DNA from 2 places in the Brevibacillus sp. FW306-2-1A-C05A genome. Region 2 is predicted to be linked to the other one. Evidence: riboswitches for the same ligand, from Rfam matches in the RefSeq annotation. Region 2 holds a riboswitch; the other holds the start of a gene.
The links. A riboswitch is a leader RNA that binds a small molecule or an ion and turns the genes downstream of it on or off. The one in region 2 is predicted to bind FMN.
Positions count from the first base shown of each region.

Region 1: linked by a shared signal. The riboswitch ahead of AC3WJN_RS21920 (ECF transporter S component) and the one ahead of ribD (bifunctional diaminohydroxyphosphoribosylaminopyrimidine deaminase/5-amino-6-(5-phosphoribosylamino)uracil reductase RibD) in region 2 are both predicted to bind FMN.

Region 1 covers NZ_JBYSWV010000051.1:8,450-14,472, reverse strand. The annotation lists gene AC3WJN_RS21925 (ABC transporter permease) at 1-532, shown strand, start outside; FMN riboswitch at 891-1,047, shown strand; gene AC3WJN_RS21920 (ECF transporter S component) at 1,303-1,911, shown strand; gene proS (proline--tRNA ligase) at 2,229-3,695, shown strand; gene AC3WJN_RS21910 (HAD family hydrolase) at 3,788-4,426, opposite strand; gene AC3WJN_RS21905 (winged helix-turn-helix domain-containing protein) at 4,505-5,137, opposite strand; gene bcp (thioredoxin-dependent thiol peroxidase) at 5,289-5,759, shown strand; gene AC3WJN_RS21895 (M42 family metallopeptidase) at 5,794-6,023, shown strand, end outside.
Region 2 covers NZ_JBYSWV010000031.1:23,820-29,842, reverse strand. The annotation lists gene AC3WJN_RS17700 (riboflavin synthase) at 1-641, opposite strand, end outside; gene ribD (bifunctional diaminohydroxyphosphoribosylaminopyrimidine deaminase/5-amino-6-(5-phosphoribosylamino)uracil reductase RibD) at 749-1,849, opposite strand; FMN riboswitch at 1,983-2,134, opposite strand; FMN riboswitch at 2,240-2,385, opposite strand; gene AC3WJN_RS17690 (HAD family hydrolase) at 2,472-3,122, opposite strand; gene AC3WJN_RS17685 (hypothetical protein) at 3,310-3,726, shown strand; gene yunB (sporulation protein YunB) at 3,917-4,642, opposite strand; gene AC3WJN_RS17675 (MFS transporter) at 4,685-5,890, opposite strand.

The DNA of each region.
Region 1 (6,023 bases), on a different contig from region 2:
CGAGCGCTACATTATCCGGGGCGAAATGGATCGCATCCTGACCAGGCCGATTCACAATCTGGCGCAGGTTTGTCTGGAATCGATTGCGCCGGACCGCATTTTCGGCATCATCACGGGCCTGATTATTATGGGCTATGCGGCGATCCAGCTCGACCTGTCGTTTTACTGGTACGACCCGCTGATCTTCATCGGGCTGGTCGTGAGCGGCGCTCTCATCTACGGCGGCGTGTACACAGCGATTGCGGCGGTCAGCTTTTTCTCCGATTCGCGGACGGGAATCGCCCCGATGATCTACAACATTCAGCAGTACGGCCGCTATCCGGTGGATGTGTACAACAAAGCGATCCGCTTCGTGCTGACCTATGTACTGCCGTTTGCCTTCGTCGGCGTCTACCCGGCTGCCTACTTTTTGCGCAAAGAAGTCTGGTACACCTACGCGGCGTTTACTCCGCTCGTGGCTGTCGTTTTCTTTGGCCTCGGCCTGTTTGTCTGGAACTGGGGAGTCAGCAAATATCGGGGAGCGGGTTCGTAGCAGTCGCGGCGTGATTCGATGCTGGAGGAGCCGAATGTATATTTTTATTTGCGGCTCGTTATGGTAACATTAGAGGTAACAAGCGAAAAAAAGACCGTCCGGCGGCAACCGGAGCGGTCTGTACAATGGAAGCTTCCCTCAAGGGGTTCGGCTCAAAATTTCTGGAAGAATAGACCGCTGGAGTTGGGACTCAAGGGCGGTCTATTTCTTTTTGGTCAAGGTAACTACCAACCCGATCAAAGCGACCAGGAGCATATCCTATTAAATCCATCGGAAAACAATAAAAAATTGTCGATTTAGCCGTTTCCTCTATTGTCAAATCAAAAAAGCGCAGTATAATATGCAATATACAACTACACAATTCCTTCGGGGCAGGGTGCAATTCCCGACCGGCGGTGATCGTGTCACGAGCACGTTAAGCCCGCGAGCCTCCCCAGCTTGTCAGCAAGCGACGGAGTGCAGGATCTGGTGAGATTCCAGAGCCGACAGTACAGTCTGGATGGGAGAAGGATGACGACAGTACGTTTTCTGCACGTGCTTGTTTGCCTGTGCAAACGGGAAAAGCTGCAAAAGGGGCATGCAAAATCAGCACCTTTTGTTTCGCGAACCTGTTTCCTGCACATGCTTTGTCATACGCCTGTAATCTGCCCTGAGAATCTTTCTCAGGGTATTTTTGCGTTTCCGCAGGCAAATCGTATGAGTAGCAACACGTGTGGCACGACCACTGTTGCCATTCCTCAAAGAAGGAGAACAAAGAGGAGATGGTACACATGAAAGAAACAGCCTTGCATTCTTCGCGCAGAGCAACCCAGCGGATCGTGACGATTCCGATGCTGGCCGCCGTTGCCTTTATCCTGCAATTTTTGGAGGTTCCCGTTCCGCTGATGCCGAGCTTTCTGAAGCTTGATTTCAGCACGCTGCCAGCGTTGATCGGCGGGCTTATGTACGGTCCGGTGGCCGGAATCATCATCGAAGTTTTGAAAAATACATTGCACTTTCTGTTTAAAAATGCAGACGGACTCTTGATCGGCGAGATTGCCAATGTGATTGCCGGCGCCAGCTTCATTTTGCCGGCTATCCTGCTGCAACGCAGCGGCCAGGGCAAAAAAGGTTTTCTGACAGGGCTTGCGCTCGGGACATTGATGATGACGGTCGTCATGGCTGTCGCCAACGCATACGTCCTGCTCCCGGCTTACGCTGTGCTCTACCATATGCCGATGGCAGAACTGCTTGCGATGTTCAATGCGACGAGCGTCTGGTCCCTCGTCTTGGTCGGCATTGTGCCGTTCAACATTTTCAAAGGCGTCGTGCTCGCCTTGGTCGCCTATCCTGTTTACGCCAAGCTGGGCGCTCGCCTGGCCCTGCGTACCACAAATTGACATCGGCCTTTCGACTTGCTAAGATATGTTCTTAAACGAACCGTTTTTGTGAAAAGGCTATGAAAGGACCCGCAGCTATTTCCCTTGTTCCAGAGAGTCGGCCCTAGTCTGGAAGGCTGATACGAGGCATACCTGCACCCCATCCTGAAGCCGCCAGCGACGAGCTGGTCCGGTCGCCCCGCCGTTATCGGGTTGGAAAAGAGGACTGTGGCACAAGCCATGGTCAATCAGGGTGGTACCGCGGAAGTCAATCCTCCGTCCCTTTTGGGATGGGGGATTTTTTGCATTTCATGCGAAGAAAAAAGGAGCGTAGAAGGATGAAAGAGGACAAAGCGTTTGTAAAAGAAATTACACCGCAGTCGGAAGATTTTTCGCGCTGGTACATTGATGCGATCAAAAAGGCGGACTTGATGGACTACACCCCGGTGCGCGGCTGCATCGTCTTCAAGCCCGACGGCTTCGAGCTGTGGGAGCGGATTCAGGAGGCGATGGACAAACGGTTCAAGGAAACCGGACATCGCAATGCCTACTTCCCGATGCTGATTCCCGAGTCGTTTTTCCAAAAAGAAAAAGAGCACATCGAGGGCTTCAACCCAGAACTGCCATGGGTGACCGAAGCGGGCGGCGAACAGTTGGAGGAAAAGCTCGCCCTGCGCCCGACCTCGGAGACGATCATCGGCCACATGTACAGCCAGTGGATTCAGAGCTACCGCGACTTGCCGATCCTGATTAACCAGTGGGCCAACGTGTTCCGCTGGGAAAAGCGCACGATGCCGTTTTTGCGCACATCGGAATTTCTCTGGCAGGAAGGCCACACCGCCCATGCGACAGAAGAAGAGGCGCGCCAGGAAACGATGCAGATGCTCGAAATTTATCGCGAAGTAGTCGAGCAGGAGCTGGCGATTCCGGTATGGAAAGGGCAAAAGACGCCGAGCGAGCGCTTCGCGGGTGCGGTTGACACGTACTCGATCGAAGCGATGATGAAGGACGGAAAAGCCGTGCAGGCAGGTACCTCGCACTATTTGGGCGACAAGTTTGCGCGCGGCTTCGAGATCAAGTTTTTGGACCGCGACAATCAGTTCAAGTACGTGCATACGACCTCGTGGGGCAGCTCGACGCGGCTCATCGGCTCGATGATCATGGTGCACGGCGACGACCGCGGCCTGGCGCTGCCGCCACGGATGGCGCCTACGCAAGTCATCATGATTCCGGTAGGTCCGATGAAGCTGCGGGAAAAAGTGATGGAGGCGTTCGATCCGCTTTTCGACGAGATCAAAGCGGCAGGGGTTCGCGTGCGTGCCGACTTGCGTGAAGAGACGCCGGGCTGGAAGTTCAACGAATGGGAAATGCGCGGGGTGCCGCTGCGCCTGGAGCTTGGGCCGCGCGATGTGGAAAACGGTCAGGCGATCCTGGCCCGCCGCGATACGGGCGAAAAAGTGACCGTGCCGCTGGCGGGAATTGCCCAGACGATTGCGAAGCTGCTCGAAGACATCCAGCAAAACATGTTCCAAAAAGCGCTGGCCTTCCGGGAAGCTAATTCTCATCTCGACGTCGACACGATGGAGCAGTTGGCTGCGCACATCGCCAACTGCGAAAGCGAGAACCGCCCAAGCGGCTGGGTGCTGGCCGGCTGGTGCGGAGACGACGCTTGCGAAGCCAAGGTCAAGGAAGAAACCAAATTTACCTCCCGCAACATTCCGTTCGATCCGCCTGCCCAAAAAGCAGCCTGCATTTGCTGCGGCAAAGAGGCGAAGCATACGGTCTGGTTCGGGCGGGCGTACTAGGCGGTTCTGGTAACGCATACGCTTGAACCGAAAACAAGGGAGTGCCCCTCGCGTGAAAAAGAGGGCACTCCCTTTTTGCCTGTGCGAAAAACTTAGCGGCCGAGCACCCAGTCGGCAAAAACCTGTGCGTCGGAAAAGCGGTAGTCCGGCTCCGGATCGAAGCTTCCGGCCTTTTGCGTGACGGGCAGCCAATCGACCCCGACCGTCGTAAGCCCTGCCGCACGCCCGGCCACGATGTCGGCATCGCTGTCGCCTACAAAAATCGTCTCCCCGGCCGTTGAGCCAAGCTCTTTCAGCGCAGTAAAAATGCCTTCCGGGTGCGGCTTTGGCTGGCTCACGTCATCGCCTGTAATCACGACGGAAAAATACGTTTCCAGTCCCCACTCGCGCAAGGAAATATCTGCGCTTCTCCGTCCTTTTCCCGTGACGATTCCCATCTGGACTCCAGCCGCGTGCAACTGCTCCAGCATGCGGGCGATTTCCCCGGGGTTTTGCACCCGGGCATGCTCGCTCGTGTAGATGGCAAAAAAATGATCCAGTGCCGCGGCATGCTCGTGTGCGGGCAGCCTGTTTTGCAAAATGCCTGTCTCCGTCGGCCCGAACAGCGCGACGATTTGCTCGTCTGTGTAATGCTCCTGCAAAAAGCGCTGAAAAGTCGAGCGAAAAGCCGTGAAGATGAGCGGGAGCGTATCGGCGACGGTTCCGTCAAAATCAAACAGAATGGTGCGCATCATCCACCCTCCTTTTGGGCTGAAAAACAAAGAAAAACCATCTTTCTTGATGGTTTTCCTGGTGTGGTTCTCTGCTTTTTACAGAGGCTTGTCCTGATCGTCTGCATCCTCAAACGGTTCTTCCGAATCGTCAGTCGGGTCAGCAGGCGTCAACGGGAACAGAACGTCGAAAAACTTGAATTTGCGGCGTCCCGGCTCGTTTTTAAAGCCTTTGTACTTCTGCAAAAGATCGCTGATGTCGTCGACCAGTTGGTTGCGTTCTTCCTGGCTCAAATAAAATTCAGTCAGGTTAAAAGCAAACGTGTTCTGGTATTCCTTGCGAACATCCTGATCGCTTGCCACGAAGCGGTTGAGTGTCCTCATGAGATCCTTTTCTGTCGTGCGAAACGGAGTGAACATGACGTCACTCAATTGCTGTGCGTTTTCCTCAATCATAAGCTGAAGCTTAACCTGAATCACCTTGGCGACTGGCTCGTAATATTTCTCAACGATGGAACCTTTGACGCGGGTATCCACCTGTTCGAGCAAACCAACACGCACGAGCTCCTTCACGTGGTAGTGAAGACGTGCAGCATTTTCGCCTAGTTCCGTAGCGATTTGTTTGGCCGTACGCGGCTCCAAATCCTCGAAGAGTTCTAAAATCTTAACCCGTTCTGCTATGGCAAGGGATTTAAGCGCTTCTGGATCGGTTACTTCAAAAAACTCTTTCATGCCAATTCTCACCATCCAACTGACTAGGCCATTTTTTTATTTTTCTTAATTAATTCTATCGTTTTCTAATTGAAAGCGCAACGTATATGCGGATGAAGTGCCTGTAAGCTTGTGGTAAAATGAGACAAGTGATTTTTACGGAGGGATGAGCATGATCGCAAGCGGACAAGCCGCGCCGTTATTTACATTGCAGGCCAATCAGGATCAGACGATTTCACTTTCCCAATTCCGCGGGAAAAATGTTGTGCTTTATTTTTATCCGAAGGACATGACGCCAGGCTGCACGACAGAGGCGTGTGATTTCCGGGACTACCATCCGCAGTTCGCTGAGCTGAATACAGTCGTACTCGGGATCAGCCCGGATTCAGTCAAATCGCACGACAAGTTTATTGCCAAGCACGAGCTGCCGTTTCCGCTGTTGGCAGACCCGGAGCACGAGGTGGCAGAAGCGTACGGAGTGTGGGTGCTGAAAAAAATGTACGGCCGCGAGTACATGGGGATCGAGCGGACGACCTTTGTGATCGACAAGGAAGGAAACATCGCAAAGGTCTGGCCAAAAGTAAAGGTGAAAGGGCACGTACAGGAAGTGCTTCAATTCATCAAGGAAGAGCTGCAAGGCTGACAGGCAGAGTTGATACATAGAGGAGGAGCATTTCATGAGTGTGTCTACAGAGTATGTGGTTCAATCCTTTTGCCAATTGGCGAACATCCCGAGTCCGTCCGGCAACACAGCCAAAGTCATGGCGTGGGTAGCGCAGGAGCTGGAACAGCTCGGCGTCGAGTACAAGCGGACGAACAAAGGCGCGATTGTAGCGACTGTGCCGGGAGCGCGTGACGACAAGGCGCGCCTGCTGACAGCGCACGTCGATACGCTTGGCGCGATGGT
Region 2 (6,023 bases):
ATGCTGATTTTCGCGCCTTTTGCTTCGGTCTGATTGCCGCCTGCTGGCTTGCCGCGATAGCCCAAAAGCCGCTCGACGTACTTGCCGATAATATCTGTCTCCAGGTTCACCTGATCGCCCGCGCGCCGATCGTGCAGGCTGGTCGCTGCCAGCGTATGCGGGATGATCGACACCGAAAAATGCGCATCGGCAACGTCCACGACCGTAAGACTGATGCCATCGACGCAGATCGAGCCTTGCCTGATGACGTATCGTAACAGCTCCGGCGCGGCTTCAATGCGAAACAGCACAGCGTTGGCGTGCGGCTCTCGGGACAAAATCGTGCCCGTTCCGTCGATATGCCCGGAGACGATATGCCCGCCAAAGCGGTCGCCCAGCCGCATCGCCCGCTCCAGATTGACCCGCTGGCCTGTGCGCAGGTGACGGAGGGTTGTCTTTTTCATCGTCTCCGGCATGACATCTACGCTAAAATGCCGAGCCGAAAAAGACGTGACCGTCAGGCAAATCCCGTTGACGGCGATACTGTCGCCGAGCTTGACGCCTTCCAGCACCCGCTGCGCCCGAATGACCAGCCGACTCGCCTGCCCGTTGCCTGTGCTGGATTCCAACGTTCCGACTTCCTCCACCAGTCCGGTAAACATCGGCCTTTTCCTCCTCTTTGTGCTTTCTGAACAAAAATTTGCTCCCGTCGTCTGGCGACTGCTGCTCTCTGGCGCGAATGCGCAGAAAACGGAAAACCTGCTTCCAGCTACTTTTCCCATAGCGGATAACCGCTTATGCGCACGTCCTGCTCATCCAGCAGCTCGACAGTTGCATCCGCAAGCCGGACAGTCTGATCCATCGTGGCGAAGCCCGGTCCGCCAAATGGCGTGGGCGCGCCGCTTCCGCCGATCAGCTTCAACGACACGTAGCTGACGATCTTCTGGATCGCGCGCGCCTGTAAAAACGCCCCGTTCACTGCCTGCCCGCCTTCAACCAGCAGCGAAGTAATCCCGCACTCGCCCAGCGTATCCAGTACGTTTTCCACCGAAATTTGTCCGCTTGCCACAAACAGCCTGACGCCTTTTGCCGCCAATGCCGCACGCTTTTCTGGCGGAGCCGCCTCTGTCGTGAAAATCCAGGTCGGCGCATCCGCATTTTCGATCACGCGCGCTGCAAGTGGCGTGCGAAGCTCGCTGTCCAGGACGATCCGCACAGGCTGCCGCCCATACAACTGCTCCCCTTGTCTGGCCGTCAAAAGCGGATCGTCCGCCAAAACGGTTCCTACCCCGACCAAAATCGCATCGTGCTGTCTCCGCAGTTCGTGCACCTCCGCGCGCGCCCGTTCGCCCGTGATCCAGCGGCTGTGTCCTGTGACCGAAGCGATTTTGCCGTCCAGCGTGCTCGCCGTTTTCACCGTCACAAACGGGCGCTTCGTCGTGATGTAGTGGAAAAACACCTCGTTGAGCCTTTTCGCTTCCGCTTCGCCTACCCCGACGAGCACTTCCACTCCTGCGGCGCGCAGCTTCTCCACGCCTTTTCCAGCCACGAGCGGATTCGGGTCCAGCGTCGCAATCACAGCCCGGCGAATCCCCGCCGCCACTACCGCATCGGCGCAAGGGGGCGTTTTTCCGAAGTGGCTGCACGGCTCCAGCGTCACGTACAAAGTAGCGCCAGCCGCCTTTTCCCCTGCCATGCGCAGCGCATGCACCTCCGCATGCGGCTCCCCGGCACGCAAATGCGCGCCCATGCCTGCAACTGCTCCGTTGCTCACCAGGACTGCACCGACCAGTGGATTGGGGCTGGTCTGGCCGTGGGCCGAGCGCGCCAGCTCCAGCGCCAATGCCATGAACCGCTTGTCCTGCTCCATGTAAAACCTCCTTTTTCCTGCCTGGATTCCAGCCAAAACAAAAAGCCCTCGAAACCTCAAGCGTTTCAGGGCATAGGGAAAGAAGCCTTCTCGCATTCGTTTTTTGCAAAAATAACGATGCCAAAAAGCGCAGTCAGCTCTTCTTCCATCCGGACTTTACCGTCGGCTCTGGAGTTGCACCAGATCAGTCGCAAACCGTCACGGTCCACGAGTCGCGGGCTCAGACGATGGTTCGCCATCGCCATTACCGCCGGTCAGGAATTTCACCTTGCCCTGAAGATTTTCGCTATGAAGTTGCGGAATAAAAAACGCCCGTGAGAACATGCTCAGGGCGTAGGGAAAGAAACCTCGCAAATGCCTGTTTTTGAAAAAACAGCTCTGAGGTTATGCCAATACCTTCTCCCATCCGGACTTTACCGTCGGCCTTGGATTTGCACCAAGTCAGTCGCTATCCAACTGCGATAGCGAGTCGCGGGCTCAGACGTGCGTTCGTCATTACCGCCGGTCGGGAATTTCACCCTACCCTGAAGGCTGGTATTCAGTTAGGCAAAGTATAGCACATTTTTCACGTTCGCTGTCATTTTTTTAGGCAGAAGTGTTTTTCTCCTGCCTGCAAGCTTTGTTACAACATAGTCAGCAGCTCGCGCAAATCCGCAATGTACGCTTGCGGTGCCACGTCATGGCGCTCCATGTCTTGCGCATGTCCCTGGTAGGCGATAAACGCCACCTCCCCGTCCTGCGCGGCTTTTCCGTCAATCCAGGAATCCCCGACCATCGTCCAGGCCGAAGCAGGCATATCGGGATACTGCCTGCGAATGTAATGAATCCCGGACGGGTGCGGCTTCAAGGTCGTCATCTGCTCGCGCGCCACAATCTTCTCGAAGCAGCCCGCAATACCGGTTTGGTGCAGCGCTTCCTCTGCGGCAGCGTAGGCGTTGTTGGTCAAAATGAACAAATGATGCCGCTCCATGAGCTGCGCGAGCACTTCCTGGGCATGGTTCTCGAGAACAGCCTCGTGCATCCCCGCCTTTTCGATTGCCGTGACGGCTCCCCACATCTCCTGTTCGAGCTGGCTGGTCAGCCTGCCCGACTTTCGGCCAAGCTCGATCAGTTGCGAGGCGGTATGGCTGTGCCAGTCGAAGGTCGGCTCTATCAGACCATGCTCCGTCCACAACTGAAAAATTGCCTGCTTCATTTCCGCAAAATTGATCTTCGAGTGCAGCAGCGTATTGTCCATGTCAAAAATGATGCCTGTTGCAAAGCGTCTGTTCATTTCCTTTCCAGCCCCCTCGTCTTCGGTCCGTTCCCGTCTCTTGCGCTCGCAAGCCGCTTTTTTCAGTATAGCAAACAAGTTGCTCCCCCGATTGCCGAATGCTGGAAACAGGACTTTTTCCATATGGAGAACCAAAAATGACATAGAATATTTTCTACGTATGATGAAGAGGAGCTGATGATACGTGATGAAAAAGAAAGCGTGGGCGCACGTCGCTCTGTCGCTCTTTGTGGCAGTGGCGATCAGTGCGTGCAGCCAGCCAGCTTCAGTGGATCAACCGGCACAGCAAGCGGAACAGCAAACACCGCAACAGTCAGCGCAGCAACCAGCACAGCAGACTGCGCAACAGCCGACCCAGCAAACTTCCGGCGACACTGCTGCCCAGCCTGCCTCTGAACAGAAGCGGCCGGAATATCTCCCAGCCGATTTCCCGCTCCCGGAGGTCGCCGAAATTAGCACCTCGCATTCCGAAATCAAAGACGGCAAAAAGTTTGTCCTGCTCATTTTCAGCACAAAGGAAAGCATGCCAGCCGTAACCAAGCTGTACAAAGACTACTTCAAGACGCAAAACCTCTCTGACTCCGGGCAAACCATCGACGACTAAAACATCATTATTCAGGGAGGCAACATCGAGAAAAAACAGTCCTGGTCGATGATCGGCGGCCCGCTCAGCGGCCAGGAAGGCGTCATCGAGCTGACTGTCACCTGGGCGGAGCAGTAAGCAAGGGCAGCCATCTCCATGAAAAAAGCGACAGCTCGCACGCTGCCGCTTTTTTTCGTTTCCGCCGCGCCTTCTACGGGCTGTCGTCCATACCTTCCATGGGCGCACGCGGCACATCCGGCTTGCCTTCCGGATTGTTGTACAAATACTGCGGCACGTCGCCGATGATGAGGGAGTGCGTGATCGGGATTTTCGTCGTAACCGTCTGCTCCTCGGTCGCAAACGGAATGACGATGCGCAAGTCGACCTCTACGAAAATGTAGACCGTGGCGAGCACCATGTTGATGCCCGCCTCCTTCAGCTCTGTCTCCAGCTTCGTTTTCACAGAGCCGATCGGCACGAAGGTCACGGGCAAGTTCGGCCCCATTTGCGCCAGAAACGTATTCCCTGTCGCCAGGCCAAGCGGAATCGTGCGGTCCACTTTTTCCGTCTCGAACTCCTGGAGCTTGTTCTGGACGCGCGAGGTGGTTTCGCCGACAATTCTTGCGTACTCCTTGAAGTTGAACTGATACGCCTGAATTTGCCCCTCGTTGTTCTTCTCGATCTTCACGATCTGGTTGAAGTCGACGCCTTGCTGGGAAATCCGCTTGGTGACCGCATCCGTAATCGCTTCCTTCGCCAATTGCTCTGCTTTTTGAGTAGCCAGGATCAACAGTGTCGGCTCCAGCCGATGCTGCAAAAAAACGAGCGTCTGAATCGACAGCACAAAAAAAATCACCAGCGCGATCAAAAACGCTTTCGTTCGGGAAAGCGGGTTTCTCCAACGCCGACGGGGTCGAAATATAGCCACTCCCGTCACCTCCCAATTGGTACATCCTATGGTGAGTGACGGGAAAAAAGACTACCCGCGACGAGCGCCACCCGCTTGCTGTGCCTTGCGCACATAGCATCCCAGACCGAGCAGTGCCAGAGCCAAAAGCGCCTGCGCGACGGCGACCATCGCTGCCAATCCTAAGACAGCGGAAATCGCGGGCGCCGCCAAAAATGCGACAAAAAACCCGCTGCGGCTAAACAAGCCCTGTACCCCCAGCACCTTGCCGCGCACCTCGTTTTTGGCCTGCTGCAACAGCGTGCTCTCCAAGACTTGAGCCGCTCCGCCAAAAAGCCCCGCGCCCGCGAGCAAAAGCAGCGCCCAAACCGCACCGTCGGCGGCAAACGCAAGCACGATGAACACAGCCAGGAGCCAATGCGCCCCCAGCATCCCAGGCCAAGGCGCAACGGGAATGCGCGCCACCAGATAAGCGCCGATCAGGCCACCGACACTCATGACTGACCACATCATCCCGTGCAAGGTCGCGTCCCCGTGGCTAATCTGATCTGCCAAAAACGGCAAACCGTAGTTATGCGAAGCCGTGCTGATCGACAGCGGCGCAGCCAGCAGGCTGATGGCAAGCAATACGGGCGCGCTTTGCAAGTACCTGACGGCTGCCCGCATGCCACGCTCCTTTTGCTTCCCCCCGCTGTCTCCGGCAGAGCGCTCGCCAGCCGCCCCGCTTTTCGGCCATGCCCGGCTCTCCCAGCGCATCCGGGTCAAGAGCAAAGCCGAGAGGAAGAAGCTGGCTGCATCTGCGCCAATGACGAGCGCGTAGCCAACACGGTCAGTCAAAAAGCCCCCCAGCACAAAGCCCGCCATGCCTACGAGCGATTCCAGGCGCACCTTGAGCCCGTTCACCCACACCAGCCGCTCCATCCCGAACATCTGCGGCAGCGAAGCCTGAAAGCTGATCGTAAACAGCGTGTACAGCATGCCTTTGAGAAACGCTGCGGCAACCACGACATACGGATGCGGAGCAGCGATGATTGCGAGAAGCGCAAGTCCTGCTCCGATATCGCTTGCGATCATGGCATGCCTGCGGTCCATCCGGTCAGCCAGCATGCCCGCAAACGGGCTGAACAGCATGCCGCCTACCTGACGGGCGACAAAAAAGGCCGTCAGCCAAAAGGCGCTATGCTCAAATGTGAAAATCAACGCGCTGCACGCGATCAAATCCATTCGCGAGCCAAGCGAAGACAGCGCATTGACGTACAAGTAATGTTTTACGTTCATGTGTGCCAAACCTCCTGTCAGTCGCAGGCGGTTCGGACAGACGCCCCCCGCTACAGGGTGCGTACACTGATTGTGGCAGTTGACATGCGCATGCCTCCTCATGTGTTGAGTTGGGTACAAACCATTGTTGAAC